Regions from separate parts of the Streptomyces sp. NPDC029466 genome, predicted to be linked through region 2. Evidence: riboswitches for the same ligand, from Rfam matches in the RefSeq annotation. Region 2 holds a riboswitch; the other holds the start of a gene.
What was found. Region 2 has a riboswitch for glycine ahead of gcvP (aminomethyl-transferring glycine dehydrogenase). Riboswitches for the same ligand answer to the same signal wherever they lie in the genome.
Positions count from the first base shown of each region.

Region 1: it holds a riboswitch for glycine, as region 2 does, so the genes downstream of both, gcvT (glycine cleavage system aminomethyltransferase GcvT) here and gcvP (aminomethyl-transferring glycine dehydrogenase) in region 2, are expected to answer to the same signal.

Region 1 is NZ_JBVHZH010000012.1:60,134-67,533, forward strand. Features, by position in the region: gene ACZ4XD_RS12470 (L-serine ammonia-lyase) at 1-862, opposite strand, end outside; gene glyA (serine hydroxymethyltransferase) at 1,332-2,591, opposite strand; gene gcvH (glycine cleavage system protein GcvH) at 2,718-3,095, opposite strand; gene gcvT (glycine cleavage system aminomethyltransferase GcvT) at 3,220-4,347, opposite strand; glycine riboswitch at 4,381-4,499, opposite strand; glycine riboswitch at 4,500-4,595, opposite strand; gene ACZ4XD_RS12490 (AAA family ATPase) at 4,855-5,541, shown strand; gene ACZ4XD_RS12495 (enhanced serine sensitivity protein SseB) at 5,632-6,438, shown strand; gene ACZ4XD_RS12500 (enhanced serine sensitivity protein SseB C-terminal domain-containing protein) at 6,512-7,303, shown strand.
Region 2 is NZ_JBVHZH010000045.1:7,471-14,870, forward strand. Features, by position in the region: gene ftsR (transcriptional regulator FtsR) at 1-80, shown strand, start outside; gene ACZ4XD_RS29225 (bifunctional nuclease family protein) at 137-610, shown strand; gene ACZ4XD_RS29230 (MerR family transcriptional regulator) at 798-1,403, shown strand; gene ACZ4XD_RS29235 (DNA polymerase IV) at 1,470-2,924, shown strand; gene ACZ4XD_RS29240 (PRC-barrel domain-containing protein) at 2,834-3,217, opposite strand; glycine riboswitch at 3,332-3,428, shown strand; gene gcvP (aminomethyl-transferring glycine dehydrogenase) at 3,616-6,501, shown strand; gene ACZ4XD_RS29250 (DUF5999 family protein) at 6,571-6,765, opposite strand; gene ACZ4XD_RS29255 (hypothetical protein) at 7,109-7,400, opposite strand, start outside.

The DNA of each region.
Region 1 (7,400 bases), on a different contig from region 2:
CCCGGCCGCCGGCCGCGTTCTCCTCGTTCACGGCCATCGCGTAGAGCGTGGTCCACTCCATCGCGCGGGCGGTGGCGTCGCCTTCCGAGCGCAGCTGGCGGGCGGAGTGGGCGGCGCGGCGGCGGACCTTCAGCCCGCCGGGCAGGATGCCCTCGCGGCTCGTACCGCGGGTCACACAGGACTGCATGACCTGCCAGATCTCCAGCAGCCCGGCGCGGATCTCGTCCTCGGTGCGCCAGGCCTTCTCGTTCTCCAGCATGAGGGCGGAGATCGACAGACCGGTGTCCTGGGCCAGCCGCAGCAGCTCGTCGCCGGTGCGGAAGGGGTGGGTCAGGACGGTGTCGTCGGGCACGATCGGGTTCTCGCCGGCGACGGCGTCCTCGTCGACGACGAAGCCGCCGCCCACCGAGTAGTACGTCTTCTCCAGCAGGGGGGCGTCCGCGGCGTCGTAGGCGAAGAGCGTCATGCCGTTCGCGTGGTAGGGCAGCGCGCGGCGGCGGTGCAGGATCAGCTCGGTCGATTCATCGAAGTCGATCTCGTGGGCGCTGCCTATTTCGGCGCCCAGCAGGCGCAGCCGCTTGGTGGTGCGGATGCGCTCGACCTCGTCGTCGGCGGATTCGACATCGACGGTGCGGGGGGAGTGGCCTTCGAGGCCGAGGAGGACGGCCTTGGGGGTGCCGTGGCCGTGGCCGGTGGCGCCGAGCGAGCCGAAGAGCTCGGCGCGGACGCGGACCGTCTGGGAGAGCAGGCCGTCCTTCTTGAGGCGTCCGACGAACATCCGGGCGGCGCGCATCGGGCCGACGGTGTGGGAGCTGGAGGGGCCGATGCCGATGGAGAAGAGGTCGAAGACGGAGATGGCCACGGGGGCGGACTCCCTTGTCTGCTCGTGGTGGACGGTGGAGCTATGGGGCAGGAGGGGGTGTTTCTGCGCCGTTTGTCGAGCGTAACGCGGACGCGGCGCAGCGCCGTCGGACGGAAACCCTCGGGCGCCCGTCGTCAGGGGTAACAGTGGGTGTCGGGGTGGATACGGAACCGGAGGCCGGCCGTGTGGGGGCCGGGCCGTCGGGGGCCCGGTGGCCGCGTGGGCGGCGGTCCGGCGTCCGGAAGCGAGTGCGGGCCGGGGCCCGCTGGACCGGTGCTGTGGCGGGGCTGTCGCCGTCCGCCGGGCCGGCACGGTGTGCCGCAGGTCTCACCGGGAACCGCCGGGACCTGCGGGAGGGGAGGAGCCGGGCCGGTGGCCGTGAGCCCGGGGCGGTCGGCCCCGGGCTCACGCTCCGTGGCCCGTCGCCCGCCGGATGGCGGCGGGGCGGGGGTTCAGCGGAGGTGACGGGTCACAGCGACGGGTAGAGCGGGAACTTGTCCGCGAGCGCGGTGACCCGGGCCTTGAGGGCGTCGGCGTCGTAGCTGGGCTTGAGGGCCTCGGCGATGATGTCGGCGACCTCGCGGAAGTCCTCGGCCTGGAAGCCACGGGTGGCCAGGGCCGGGGTGCCGATGCGCAGGCCGGAGGTGACCATCGGCGGGCGGGGGTCGTTCGGGATGGCGTTGCGGTTGACCGTGATGCCGACCTCGTGGAGGCGGTCCTCGGCCTGCTGGCCGTCCAGCTCGGAGTCGCGCAGGTCGACCAGGACGAGGTGGACGTCGGTGCCGCCGGACAGGACCGAGACGCCGTGCTGCTTGACGTCGTCCTGCACCAGGCGCTCGGCCAGGATGCGGGCGCCGTCCAGGGTGCGCTGCTGGCGCTCCTTGAAGTCGTCGGAGGCGGCGACCTTGAAGGAGACGGCCTTGGCGGCGATCACGTGCTCCAGGGGCCCGCCCTGCTGGCCCGGGAAGACCGCGGAGTTGATCTTCTTGGCGAGCTCCTGGGTGGAGAGGATCACACCGCCGCGGGGGCCGCCGAGGGTCTTGTGGGTGGTGGTGGTGACCACGTGGGCGTGCGGCACGGGGGAGGGGTGCAGGCCCGCCGCCACCAGACCGGCGAAGTGCGCCATGTCGACCATCAGGTAGGCGCCGACCTCGTCCGCGATCCGGCGGAAGGCGGCGAAGTCGAGCTGGCGGGGGTAGGCGGACCAGCCGGCCACGATCAGCTTGGGGCGGTGCTCCTTGGCGAGGCGCTCGACCTCCTCCATGTCGACCAGGTTGGTCTTCTCGTCGACGTGGTACGGCACCACGTTGTAGAGCTTGCCGCTGAAGTTGATCTTCATGCCGTGGGTCAGGTGCCCGCCGTGGGCGAGGTTGAGACCCAGGATGGTGTCGCCCGGCTTGATCAGCGCGAACATGGCCGCGGCGTTGGCCTGGGCGCCCGAGTGCGGCTGGACGTTGGCGGCCTCGGCACCGAAGAGCGCCTTGATGCGGTCGATGGCGATCTGCTCGACCACGTCGACGTGCTCACAGCCGCCGTAGTAGCGGCGGCCGGGGTAGCCCTCGGCGTACTTGTTGGTGAGGACGGAGCCCTGGGCCTCCATGACGGCGACCGGAGCGAAGTTCTCCGACGCGATCATTTCGAGGGTGGACTGCTGGCGGTGGAGCTCGGCGTCGACGGCGGCGGCGACGTCGGGGTCGAGCTCATGGAGGGAGCTGTTGAGAAGCGACATGAGTGTTCCTGGGGAGTCAGGGGCGCGAGGGGCCTTACCGGACGGGGTCCGGGGGAGCTTCCGCGCGGGCGGTGGCGGTCGGGGCTCCCGTCCGGGCAGGCCCGGGAGCGGGGGAGAGCCGGGGGCTCAGCTCTGGATGAAGGCGGCGTACTCGTCGGCCGAGAGCAGGTCGCCCGGCTCGCCGCTGATCTTCACCTTGAACAGCCAACCGCCCTCGAACGGGGCGGAGTTCACCAGCGAGGGGTCGTTGACGACATCCTCGTTGATCTCGGCGATCTCACCGTCGACGGGCGAGTAGAGGTCGCTGACCGACTTCGTCGACTCCAGCTCACCGCAGGTCTCGCCCGCCGCGACCGTGGAGCCGACCTCAGGGAGCTGTACGTAGACGACGTCGCCGAGCGCGTTGGCCGCGTGCTCGGTGATGCCGACCGTCGAGACGCCGTCCTCGGCGCCCGACAGCCACTCGTGCTCCTTGCTGTAGCGCAGCTGCTGGGGGTTGCTCATGGCTCGATTCTCCTGTACGCGAGGGTGTGATCGTGAAGGGGGGCACCACCCGGACGAAGTCCGGGGGAACGTCTTGCGCGGTGAGACGCGCGGGCGCGCGCCGCCGCCTGCCGTGGAGGAACGGTTACTTCTGCCGCTTGTAGAACGGCAGCGCGGTGACCTCGTACGGCTCATGGCTTCCACGGATGTCCACGCAGACACCCTCCGTGCCCGCGGTGGCGTAGGCCGCGTCGACATAGGCGATGGCGATCGGCTTGCCGAGCGTGGGGGACGGGGCCCCGGAGGTGACCTCGCCGATGACCGTGCCGTCGGCCGTGACGACCGGGTATCCGGCCCGCGGCACCCGGCGGCCCTGGGCGATCAGCCCGACCAGCTTGCGCGGCGGCCGGGTCTCGGCGCGCTCGGCGGCCTCGGCCAGGGCCTCGCGGCCCACGAAGTCCCCGCCGTTGGTGGTCTTCTCGAACTTCACGACCCGGCCCAGGCCCGCGTCGAACGGCGTCGTCGCGGTGGTCAGCTCGTGCCCGTAGAGCGGCATGCCCGCCTCCAGGCGCAGGGTGTCCCGGCAGGACAGCCCGCAGGGCACCAGACCGGCGTCCTTGCCCGCCTCGGTCAGCGCCTCCCAGAGGGCGACCGCGTCGGCCGGCCGGACGAACAGCTCGAAGCCGTCCTCACCGGTGTAGCCGGTACGGGCGATCAGCGCCTGCACCCCGGCGACCGTGCCGGGCAGCCCCGCGTAGTACTTCAGACCGTCCAGATCGGCGTCCGTCAGCTTCTTGAGGATGCCGGGGGACTCCGGGCCCTGCACCGCGAGCAGTGCGTAGGCGTCCCGGTCGTCGCGGATCGCGGCGTCGAAGCCGCCCGCCCGAGCGGTGAGCGCGTCCAGCACCACCTGGGCGTTGGAGGCGTTGGCGACGACCATGTACTCCTGGTCGGCGAGGCGGTAGACGATCAGGTCGTCGAGGATGCCGCCCTTGTCCTCGCAGATCATGGTGTAGCGGGCGCGGCCCGTCTTGACGCCGCCGATGTTGCCGACCAGCGCGTAGTCGAGCAGGTCGGCGGCCTGCGGCCCGGTGACGGTGATCTCACCCATGTGGGAGAGGTCGAAGAGTCCGGCGCGGGTACGGACGGCGACATGCTCGTCCCGCTCGCTGCTGTAGCGCAGCGGCATGTCCCAGCCGGCGAAGTCGGTCATGGTCGCGCCGAGCGCGCGATGGGTGGCATCCAGCGCGGTACGGCGGGGGGCATCAGTCATGGTTCTGGGCTCCCAGGCAGGGGTGACAAGACGTTCTCCCCATCTGTCATCGGAACCTGAGAGGTTCACCGGTATCCCGCGAACGGACCCGGTTTGCACCTTGGGTGGAGCCGCCCCCGTCAGCCGGGCAGCGGCTCGCTTTTCAGATCTGCCTCGCCCGTGCGGTATAGGGGCCTGAGAGATTCAAGGGAGGACTTGCTCCTTCGGCGCCCCGCCGTGGCGGCCGGGGACTCTCCCGCGCGGGTTCAAGCGGCCGGTATGCAGTTGGCGGTGCACAGGTGAGCTGTGATGTGCACGTGGCGGCCACATCATTGCACGGGATCGCCGGATAAAGGAGCCCCCGCCGCCGCCCCGCCCACGACGTGGGCAGATCGGACAATCACCTTGATGGGCATTACCTTTTCTTGACACTCTGCGGGTAGGGGACGGACGCGAACCGGACCAGAACGGGCGGGGAGGGCGATCACGGTGCACAGCGAAGCGGCATTCGGGGCGACTTCAGGGGTCGTGCCCCCGGACGTCGTGCCGACGGCGCCGTCCGCCGCCATGTCCCGGCCCGGCCGTGCGCGGCGGGCCGTCATCCGGCCCGGACGCCGCACCGCGGTCGTGGACCTGCGGGGCGAGCGGCGCCCGCCCGGCGCCACCGAGCTGCGGTTCCCGGCCGGCGACCTGGTGGTGGTCTCCGGCCTGCCGGGCAGCGGCAAGAGCACCCTGATGCATCGGGTCGTGCCGTCGCTGGACGGGCACGGCGCCGTCGTGCACCGCATCGATTCCCAGGACGTCCGCGAGCGCTGGGAGCACGGCAGGCTGCGCCGGCTGCCGTACGGGCTCTACCGCCCGCTGGTCCGGGCCGCCCACTATCTGACCCTGGGTCGGGCGCTGCGCTCCGGCGCCAGTGTGGTGGTGCACGACTGCGGGACGCTGGCGTGGGTGCGCCGCTGGATCGCGCGCGCGGCCCGGCGCGGCGGCCGCGGGGCGCATCTGGTGCTGCTCGATGTGGCGCCCGAGGTGGCGCTTTCCGGTCAGGAGTCACGGGGCCGCGGGGTGTCGGGGTACGCCTTCGCCCGGCACCGCGGGGCGGTGGGCCGGCTGGTCGGCGCCGCGGAATCGTCCCGGCTGCCGAAGGGCTTCCATTCCGCCGTCCTCCTCGACCGGCGGGCGGCGAGCGCGCTGGAGACCCTCGCCTTCCACTGATGCGCCCGGGCACGCCCCCGCACACCACATCGCGCGCCTTCTCGTCTAGGGTCTTTGGCCAGATGGCGCGGTTTGGAACGGGTGGGACGAATGACATTTCCGGAGCAGGGGATACCGCAGCTGGCATGGCCGGCGAACGAGCTCGAAGAGGTGCTGTCCGCGTCGGTCGGACACCCGGGCGCCGGCGGCCGGATCGTCGAGGTCCTCGGCCGTAGCCGGCTGTGGGTGCCGCTGCCCGAGGGCGGCGGCCCGGAGAGCGCGGGTCCCGGCGCCCGCGGCCTCGATCTGCCCACCGTCGAGCTCGACGGGGCGCACTACGTCCCGGTCTACAGCTCCGAACAGGAATTCCTGCGGGTGATCGGCTCGCATATGTCCTTCACCGTCGCCCCGGCCCGGGAGTTCGCCCGCGGTCTGCCGCCGCAGATCGGCATCGCGGTCAACCCCGACGGCACGGTCGGTGTCCCGCTGCCGCCGCCCGCGGTGGCCGAACTGTGCCGGGAGCGGCGGCCGGGGCACCCGGAGTTCGAGGGGCTGCCGAGCGGCGGCCGGGTACGGCTCTTCGAGCCGGACTGGCAGGACGAGCCGGTGGACTTCCTGGCCTCCGCCGGGCTGGAGTTCTCCGGCGCCGGAATTGTCCTGACTGCCCGGCGTGCCCTGGCAAGCGTCGAGGGCGACACGCCCGCGCTGTTCGTCGGTGTTCAGGTCGCGGCGGATGCCACCGCGCTGCACGACGGCACCGCCCGCGAGACGGTACTGTCAGCCCTCGGACGTGCGCTCGGCGCAGTACCGCTGCCCTGGCCCGTACAACTCGTGATGCTCGACCTCGCCCAGGGCGACCCGGTCGCCGACTGGATGCTGGAGCGGGTGCGGCCCTTCTACTCCCGGGACCACCCGTAGGGCAAGCCCTAAGCTGGTTGGATGACAGGCGGGCGCACCCTCACGTGCCCTGCGGAGAGAAGGGACGGACCACGTGAGCGCGGGTGCGCATCAGGGGCCGGCGGCGGCCGGGCAGCTGGAGCAGCTGCTCCAGCAGGTCTCGCCCGGACGTTACGACGCCTATGAGGCGCTGCTGCAATCGCTCGCCGCGGGCCAGGTCTGGATGCTGCTCTGGCAGGGGCGGGCCGGTATGCCCGACGCGCAGTACGGAAACATGGAGGTCGAGGGCCTCGGTTATGCGCCGTGTGTGACCTCGGCGCCCGAGCTCGCCGCGTCCGGCTGGAACCGTGACCACGAGGTGGTCACCGGTACCGAAATCGCCGCCGCGCTCTTCCCCGACCGCTGGGGCCTGTGGCTGAATCCGCATGCTCCCGGCGGCGGCGTCGGCATCCCCTGGCTGGATCTGCGCCGTATCGCCGGCGGCCTCGACCGGCTGCCCGCCGGGCCGCTGCGGATCTCGGAGCCGGTGATCGACATCCCGCAGTTCTACGCGCTGCTGGCCCAGAACGCGCACCGGACGCCCGCCGTCCGGTCGCTGCGCCGGGCGTGGGTGCAGCCCGCGCTGGGCGCCCCGTATCTGGCGATCGGTCTGGATCTGTACGACACCGGCCAACCAGCGGTGGATTCGGTGCGGTTGATGATCCAGCAGTCGATCGGCGCGGTTCCGGACGGTCTGCCCGTCTCCACGGTCGCGATGAACGACGAGTACGACCCCGTCGGCATGTGGATGCGGGCCTCCACGCGCCCCTTCTTCGACCGTGACGGCTACGTCCAGCCGCAGGCCCCCGCGCCCTCCTACGGCTACGGCTACCCGCGTCCGTACTGACGCCCGGCGCGCCAGTCCCGGCGCCGGGCTTGGGGTGAATTCATCCCAAGCGCCCCGCAGTTGAGCCCCCTTCTCACGGGTATACACACCGCTCAGC
Region 2 (7,400 bases):
CGACCGCCAGGGAGCTGGCAACGCTGTCCGTACGGCTGCATGCGGCCTTGGTGCAGAGCGCTCTGCGGGTCCGGCTGTAGCGAGCAAACGAGTGCCCGACTACCCAAACCTGCCGGGCACGTCCTAGGGTTGCTGTGTGAACGAGCTCGACGTCGTGGGTGTCCGGGTGGAAATGCCTTCCAGCCAACCGATCGTGCTCCTGCGGGAGGTGGGAGGCGACCGATACTTGCCCATTTGGATCGGGCCAGGGGAGGCCACCGCCATCGCCTTCGCCCAGCAGGGCATGGTCCCTGCCAGGCCGCTGACGCATGACCTCTTCAAGGACGTGCTCGAAGCGGTGGGCCAGGAGCTGACGCAGGTCCGCATCACGGATCTGCGCGAGGGGGTTTTCTATGCCGAACTTGTCTTCGCGAGCGGGGTCGAGGTCAGTGCGCGTCCGTCGGACGCCATAGCGCTGGCCTTGCGCACCGGAACGCCGATCTTCGGTACCGACGGTGTGCTGGACGACGCGGGGATCGCCATCCCGGACGAGCAGGAGGACGAGGTGGAGAAGTTCCGCGAATTCCTCGACCAGATCTCGCCCGAGGACTTCGGGACCAACAGCCAGTAATATCGGCCAGGCGAACCGCCTGTTTCCGGCCAAACAGTCAGCCCTTCCCCGCGCGAGGTCACGAGAAACCACTCGTAGGGTGATTATCACTCGGCGTGGCGAGCGCGGCGATCGTTGACGCACCCCGAGTGACTGCATACCGTCGATGTGGCAGGTCCCGTCCGGGACGTGGAGGACGGAGGGCGGCGTGGCAATCACCGGCGACGGTATGGCGGCGGAAGGGGCGTTGCCGCTCCACTCGGGCGCAGCAGCGAACCCTGCCCCGGCACCGGCCGCGGCGGTGTCGGGGGACTGCGAGGCTCAGAACATCGGCTATCGCGGCCCGACCGCCTGTGCGGCAGCGGGCATCACTTACCGGCAGCTCGACTACTGGGCGCGTACGGGCCTGGTGGAGCCGAGCATCCGGCCGGCCTATGGCTCCGGCACCCAGCGGCTCTACAGCTTCCGGGACGTCGTGGTCCTGAAGATCGTCAAGCGGCTGCTGGACACCGGGGTGTCGCTCCAGAACATCCGCACCGCGGTCCAGCATCTGCGCTCGCGCGGGCTGGCGGATCTGACGCGGATGACGCTGATGAGCGATGGCGCGACGGTCTACGAGTGCACCTCGCCCGACCAGGTCGTGGACCTGCTCCAGGGCGGTCAGGGCGTTTTCGGGATCGCCGTGGGCGTGGTGTGGCGGGACGTGGAGGGCGCGCTGTCGCAGCTCCACGGGGAGCGGGTGGACACCGGCGAGACGCTGGTCGGGAAGAACCCGCACGACGAGCTGGCGCGGCGGCGCAACCGGGCGGGCTGAGACCCCGGCGGAGCGCGCGGCCCGGCATCGGGCCGATTGTCAGTGGCATGGGGCAGCATCGGAGATGTGAGACCTGCCCCGACCATCCTGCATCTGGACATGGATGCGTTCTTCGCGGCCGCCGAGCAGGCGGCCAAGCCGAGCCTGCGCGGTAAGCCCGTGGTGGTCGGCGGGGTCGGCGTGCGTGGCGTGGTCTCCACGGCCTCGTACGAAGCCCGGGTCTTCGGGGTCCGTTCCGCGATGCCGACGGCCCAGGCGCGTCGACTGTGTCCCAACGCCGCCTATCTCAGTCCGCGCTTCACGCTCTACCGCCAAGTGAGTGATGTGGTGATGGAGCTGCTGCATGCCCTGTCGCCGCTGGTGGAGCCGCTGAGCCTGGATGAGGCGTTCGTCGACCTGGAGGCGGGTGGCGTCCCGGCCGAGACGGCGGCCGTGCGGGCCGTAGGGGAGCGGCTGCGGCGGGACATCCGGTCGGCGACGGGGCTGACCGGCTCGGTGGGGCTGGCCGGGGCCAAGATGCTGGCGAAGATCGCGTCCGAGGCGGCCAAGCCGAACGGGCTGGTGGTGATCGAGCCGGGCACCGAACGGGAGCTGCTGGGCCCGATGACGGTGCGGACGCTGCCCGGGGTGGGCCCCGCGACGGCCGAGACGCTGCGCCGGGCCGGGATCCACACCGTCGCGGAGACCGCGGAGGCCGGTGAGGCCGAGCTGGTGCGACTGCTGGGCAGGGCACACGGCGCGGGGCTGTACGCGATGGCGCTGGGGCAGGACGACCGGCCCGTGGTGGCGGAGCGGGACGCGAAGTCCATCTCCGTCGAGGACACCTTCGAGGTCGACCTCACCGACCGGATGCGGGTGCGGAACGAGGTGCTGCGGCTGGCGGACCGGTGCGTACAACGGCTGCGGGCGGCCGGGCGCTCCGGGCGCACGGTGGTCATCAAGGTGCGCAACTACGACTTCTCGACGCTGACCCGTTCCGAGACGCTCCGGGGGCCGACCGACGATCCGGCGGTGATACGGGAGGCCGCTGTGCGCCTGCTGGAGACGGTGGACACCACGGGCGGGGTGCGGCTGCTGGGTGTGGGGGTCAGCGGGCTGGCGGACTTCACACAAGGGGATCTGTTCGCCCAGGCGGCGACGGAGCGGGAGGCGGCGGAAGCCGCGACCGCGGCGGCGCTGGAGCAGGCCGCAGGCGAGCGGGAGTCGGACGAGGCCGAGGAGGAGCGGCCGCGGCGCTGGTATCCGGGGCTGGACGTGGTCCACGACCAGTACGGGGCGGGCTGGGTGCAGGGGAGCGGGGTGGGGAGAGTGACCGTCCGCTTCGAAACGCCATGGTCCGCACCGGGGAGGGTGCGGACCTTTGCTGTCGAGGACCCGGCGCTGCGGCCGGGGGAGCCCCTGCCGCTGGTGGGCGGGGCGCCGGCCGACGGTCAGTCGTCCGAGCCGGCGATCTTGCCGAAGTTCTTGTCGCCGGAGCCGGGAGACACCGGATCGGTCGGGGAGGAAATATCCAGACGGTAGTGGTGATAGAGCTGAAGTTCCTGCTCAGGGGAGAGATGGCGGCCCACGCCGAAGTCCGGCGCGTCCTTGATCAGCTTGCGGTCGTAAGGGATGTGCAGGCCTTCACCGACCATTTTGCTGGGCTCCAGCGGGACGAACGCGTCCCGGCTGAAGAGTCCGGTGCGTACGGCCGCCCACTCCGGTTCCCCCGTCGCATCGTCGAGGTAGACCTCGTCGATGGTCCCTATTTTCGCGCCATTACGGTCGAACGCTTTGCGGCCGATCAGGCTTCGGGGATCGATATCGGTTTGCACGGCCCCTCCAATTGGTCGCAACTGCCCTCTGACAACTACCAAACGGCACATTTCATGCCCCGGCCACTCGAAGGAGCCTTCGAGAGCCACGCTGGTAGGCTGGCGAATGGCCGCAGACCCCGTGCGGGAGAGTCCTTGTCGTTCGCGACGAGGGCGCCGAAGGAGCAAATCCTCCCCGGAATCTCTCAGGCACACGTACCGCATGGACGAGGTCACTCTGGAAAGCAGGGCGGGCCACGGAAGGCACAGCGCCGGGACCCCTCCTCACCGACGGTGAAAGCCGGGCCGCCACCCGCGGGCCGGTGAAGCTCTCAGGTTGAATGACAGAGGGGGAGGCCGTCCGGGCACCCGTGCCGTGGTGCCCCTCGTAGGTCGTACCGACCAGGAGGCCCCCGCAGATGACCACCAATCGCATCTCCTTGACCGAGCTGGAACGCGGCACCCCCTTTGAGCGCCGGCACATCGGTCCCGACCACGCGGCGCAGGCGAAGATGCTCGCGCACATCGGTTTCGGGTCGCTGGACGAGCTCACCGCCACCGCCGTACCCGATGTGATCAAGAGCGCCGAGACGCTCGGCCTGCCGCAGGCCCGTACCGAGGCCGAGGTGCTCCAGGAGCTGAAGAGCCTGGCGGACCGCAATGAGGTCCTGGCGCCCATGATCGGTCTCGGCTACTACGGCACGTTCACCCCGCCGGTGATCCTGCGCAATGTCATGGAGAACCCGGCCTGGTACACGGCGTACACGCCCTACCAGCCGGAGATCTCGCAGGGCCGCCTGGAGGCGCTGCTGAACTTCCAGACGATGGTCGCCGACCTGACCGGACTGCCCACCTCCGGTGCGTCGCTCCTGGACGAGGGCACCGCCGCCGCCGAGGCGATGGCGCTCTCCCGCCGGGTCGGCAAGGTCAAGAAGGGCGTCTTCCTGGTCGACGCCGACTGTCTGCCGCAGACCATCGCCGTGATCGAGACCCGTGCGGAGCCCACCGGCGTCGAGGTCGTGGTCGCGGATCTGTCCGACGGCATTCCGGCCGAGATCGCCGAGCGCGGAGTGTTCGGCGTGCTGCTTCAGTACCCGGGTGCCTCCGGCGCGGTGCGGGACCCCCGCGCCGTCATCGAGCAGGCGCACGAGCTGGGCGCCATCGTCACCGTCGCCGCCGATCTGCTCGCCCTGACGCTGCTCACCTCGCCCGGTGAGCTCGGCGCGGACATCGCCGTCGGCACCACCCAGCGCTTCGGCGTTCCGATGGGCTTCGGCGGACCGCACGCCGGCTTCATGGCCGTCCGTGATCAGTTCGCCCGCAGCCTTCCCGGCCGTCTGGTGGGCGTCTCCGTCGACGCCGACGGCAACAAGGCCTACCGCCTGGCGCTGCAGACCCGTGAGCAGCACATCCGCCGGGAGAAGGCCACCAGCAACATCTGCACCGCGCAGGTGCTGCTCGCCGTCATGGCCGGCATGTACGCGGTCTACCACGGCCCCGAGGGCCTGCGGACCATCGCCCGCCGCACCCACCGCTACGCCGCGATCCTCGCCGAGGGCCTGCGGGCCGGCGGGGTGGAGATCGCGCACGGCACGTACTTCGACACGCTGACCGCGCGGGTGCCCGGCCGGGCCGCCGAGGTCGTCGCCGCCGCCCGCGAGGCCGGTGTCAACCTCCGGCAGATCGACGCAGACCTGGTCGGCATCGCCTGTGACGAGACCACCGGGCGGGCGCAGCTGGCCGGCGTCTGGAGCGCCTTCGGGGTGTCCGGCGACGTCGAGCAGCTGGACGCGGCCGCCGCCGACGCGCTGCCGCAGGGGCTGCTGCGCAACGACGACTACCTCGCCCACCCGGTCTTCCACGAGTACCGCTCCGAGACCGCGATGCTGCGCTACCTGCGCACCCTCGCCGACAAGGACTACGCGCTGGACCGCGGCATGATCCCGCTCGGCTCCTGCACGATGAAGCTGAACGCCACCACCGAGATGGAGCCGGTCACCTGGCCCGCGTTCGGTCAGCTGCACCCGTTCGCGCCGGCCGACCAGGCTGAGGGCTACCTCACGCTGATCCAGGAGCTGGAGGAGCGGCTGGCCACGGTCACCGGCTACGACAAGGTCTCCATCCAGCCGAACGCCGGCTCGCAGGGCGAGCTGGCCGGTCTGCTGGCCGTCCGTGCCTACCACCGCGCCAACGGCGACGAGCAGCGTACGGTCTGCCTGATCCCGTCCTCGGCGCACGGCACCAACGCCGCCAGCGCCGTGATGGCCGGGATGAAGGTCGTCGTCGTCAAGACCGGTGAGGACGGCGAGGTCGACACCGACGATCTGCACGCCAAGATCGAGAAGCACCGGGACGAGCTCGCGGTCCTGATGGTGACCTACCCCTCCACGCACGGTGTCTTCGAGGAGCACATCACCCAGATCTGCGCGGCGGTGCACGAGGCCGGCGGTCAGGTCTACGTGGACGGCGCCAACCTCAACGCGCTGGTCGGGCTCGCGGAGCCGGGCAAGTTCGGCGGCGATGTCTCGCATCTGAACCTGCACAAGACCTTCTGCATCCCGCACGGCGGCGGTGGCCCCGGTGTCGGCCCGGTCGGCGTACGCGCCCACCTGGCGCCGTACCTGCCCAACCACCCGCTTCAGCCCACCGCGGGCCCCGAGACGGGCGTGGGACCGATCTCCGCGGCTCCCTGGGGCTCGGCGGGCATCCTGCCGATCTCCTGGGCGTACGTCCGGCTGATGGGCGGCGACGGGCTCAAGCGCGCCACTCAGGTGGCGGTCCTCAGCGCCAACTACATCGCCAAGCGGCTGGAGCCGCACTACCCGGTGCTCTACACCGGCCCCGGCGGCCTGGTGGCGCACGAGTGCATCATCGACGTCCGGCCGCTGACCAAGGCGACCGGGGTGAGCATCGACGATGTGGCCAAGCGGCTGATCGACTACGGCTTCCACGCGCCGACGATGTCGTTCCCCGTGGCCGGCACGCTGATGATCGAGCCGACCGAGAGCGAGGACCTCGCCGAGCTGGACCGGTTCTGCGACACGATGATCGCCATCCGCGCGGAGATCGAGAAGGTCGGCTCGGGGGAGTGGGACAAGGACGACAACCCGCTGCGCAACGCCCCGCACACCGCGGGCGCGCTCGGCGGCGACTGGGCGCACCCGTACTCCCGCGAGGAGGCCGTCTTCCCGGCCGGTGTCGACGCCGCGGAGAAGTACTGGCCGCCGGTGCGCCGCATCGACGGTGCCTTCGGCGACCGTAACCTGGTCTGCTCCTGCCCGCCGCTGGAGGAGTACGACAACTGAGTCACGGCAGCATCAAGGGCCCTCGGCAGATCTGCCGGGGGCCCTGTGGTTCGTGGCAGGCGCGGCGGGTCAGGCCGCGGCGATGACCCGGGCGCGGTGCGGGGCGATGACCTGCCCGTCGGGGAGCAGCTCACCGGTGTCCTCGAAGAGCAGGACGCCGTTGCAGAGCAGGCTCCAGCCCTGCTCCGGATGGTGCGCCACAAGGTGTGCGGCCTCCCGGTCGGTGGAGTCTGCGGACGGGCATGGCGGTTGGTGCTGACACATGGAAGTTGTCTTTCGCTGCGGTGAAGTGAACGTCGTCGTGCGGCTCGATGAGGTGTTCATGGCCGCTCCCCCGTTTCTGTCGGTCGGTCCCAGTGTTGCCCCACGGACGGGATTCCGCAGGGATTTCGCAGCAGCGGTACTCACTCGGTAGGGACGCGTCACCCATGCGGGCGGTTGCTCCCAATTGCACTCCTCCCCAAGAGGGTTGGGAGTGGTATCCGCGGACTAGGCCGCCTGGGTGAGCACGGCAGAGCGCCCCGTGACCGGACGGGGTCGCGGGGCATGCTCGGGCGGGGCGGCGGGCGCCCGAAGCGGTGCGGGGATCCGGGCCGGCGCCGGTGGATCAGGCCGGTTCGGCCAGGAGCGGGGCGGGCGTGAGCCGCAGGGTGAGCCGGGGGAGCAGATCGGCGATGCGCTGCGGACGGTGCGCGGCGATACCCGGCGGGGCGGGCGCCAGCGGTACGAGCAGGTCGCCGGGCGCGGGCAGCCCCTGGGCGCCGTCGGAGGTGAGGTCGTGATGCAGCCACAGCGTGAGCATGTACAGCTCGGGGACGGACAGCAGTCGCGGCTGGTAGGGCGTGGCGAGTGACTCGGCCTGGGCCAGTGCCTGCTCGGTCGCGGCGACGTAGGGGCCG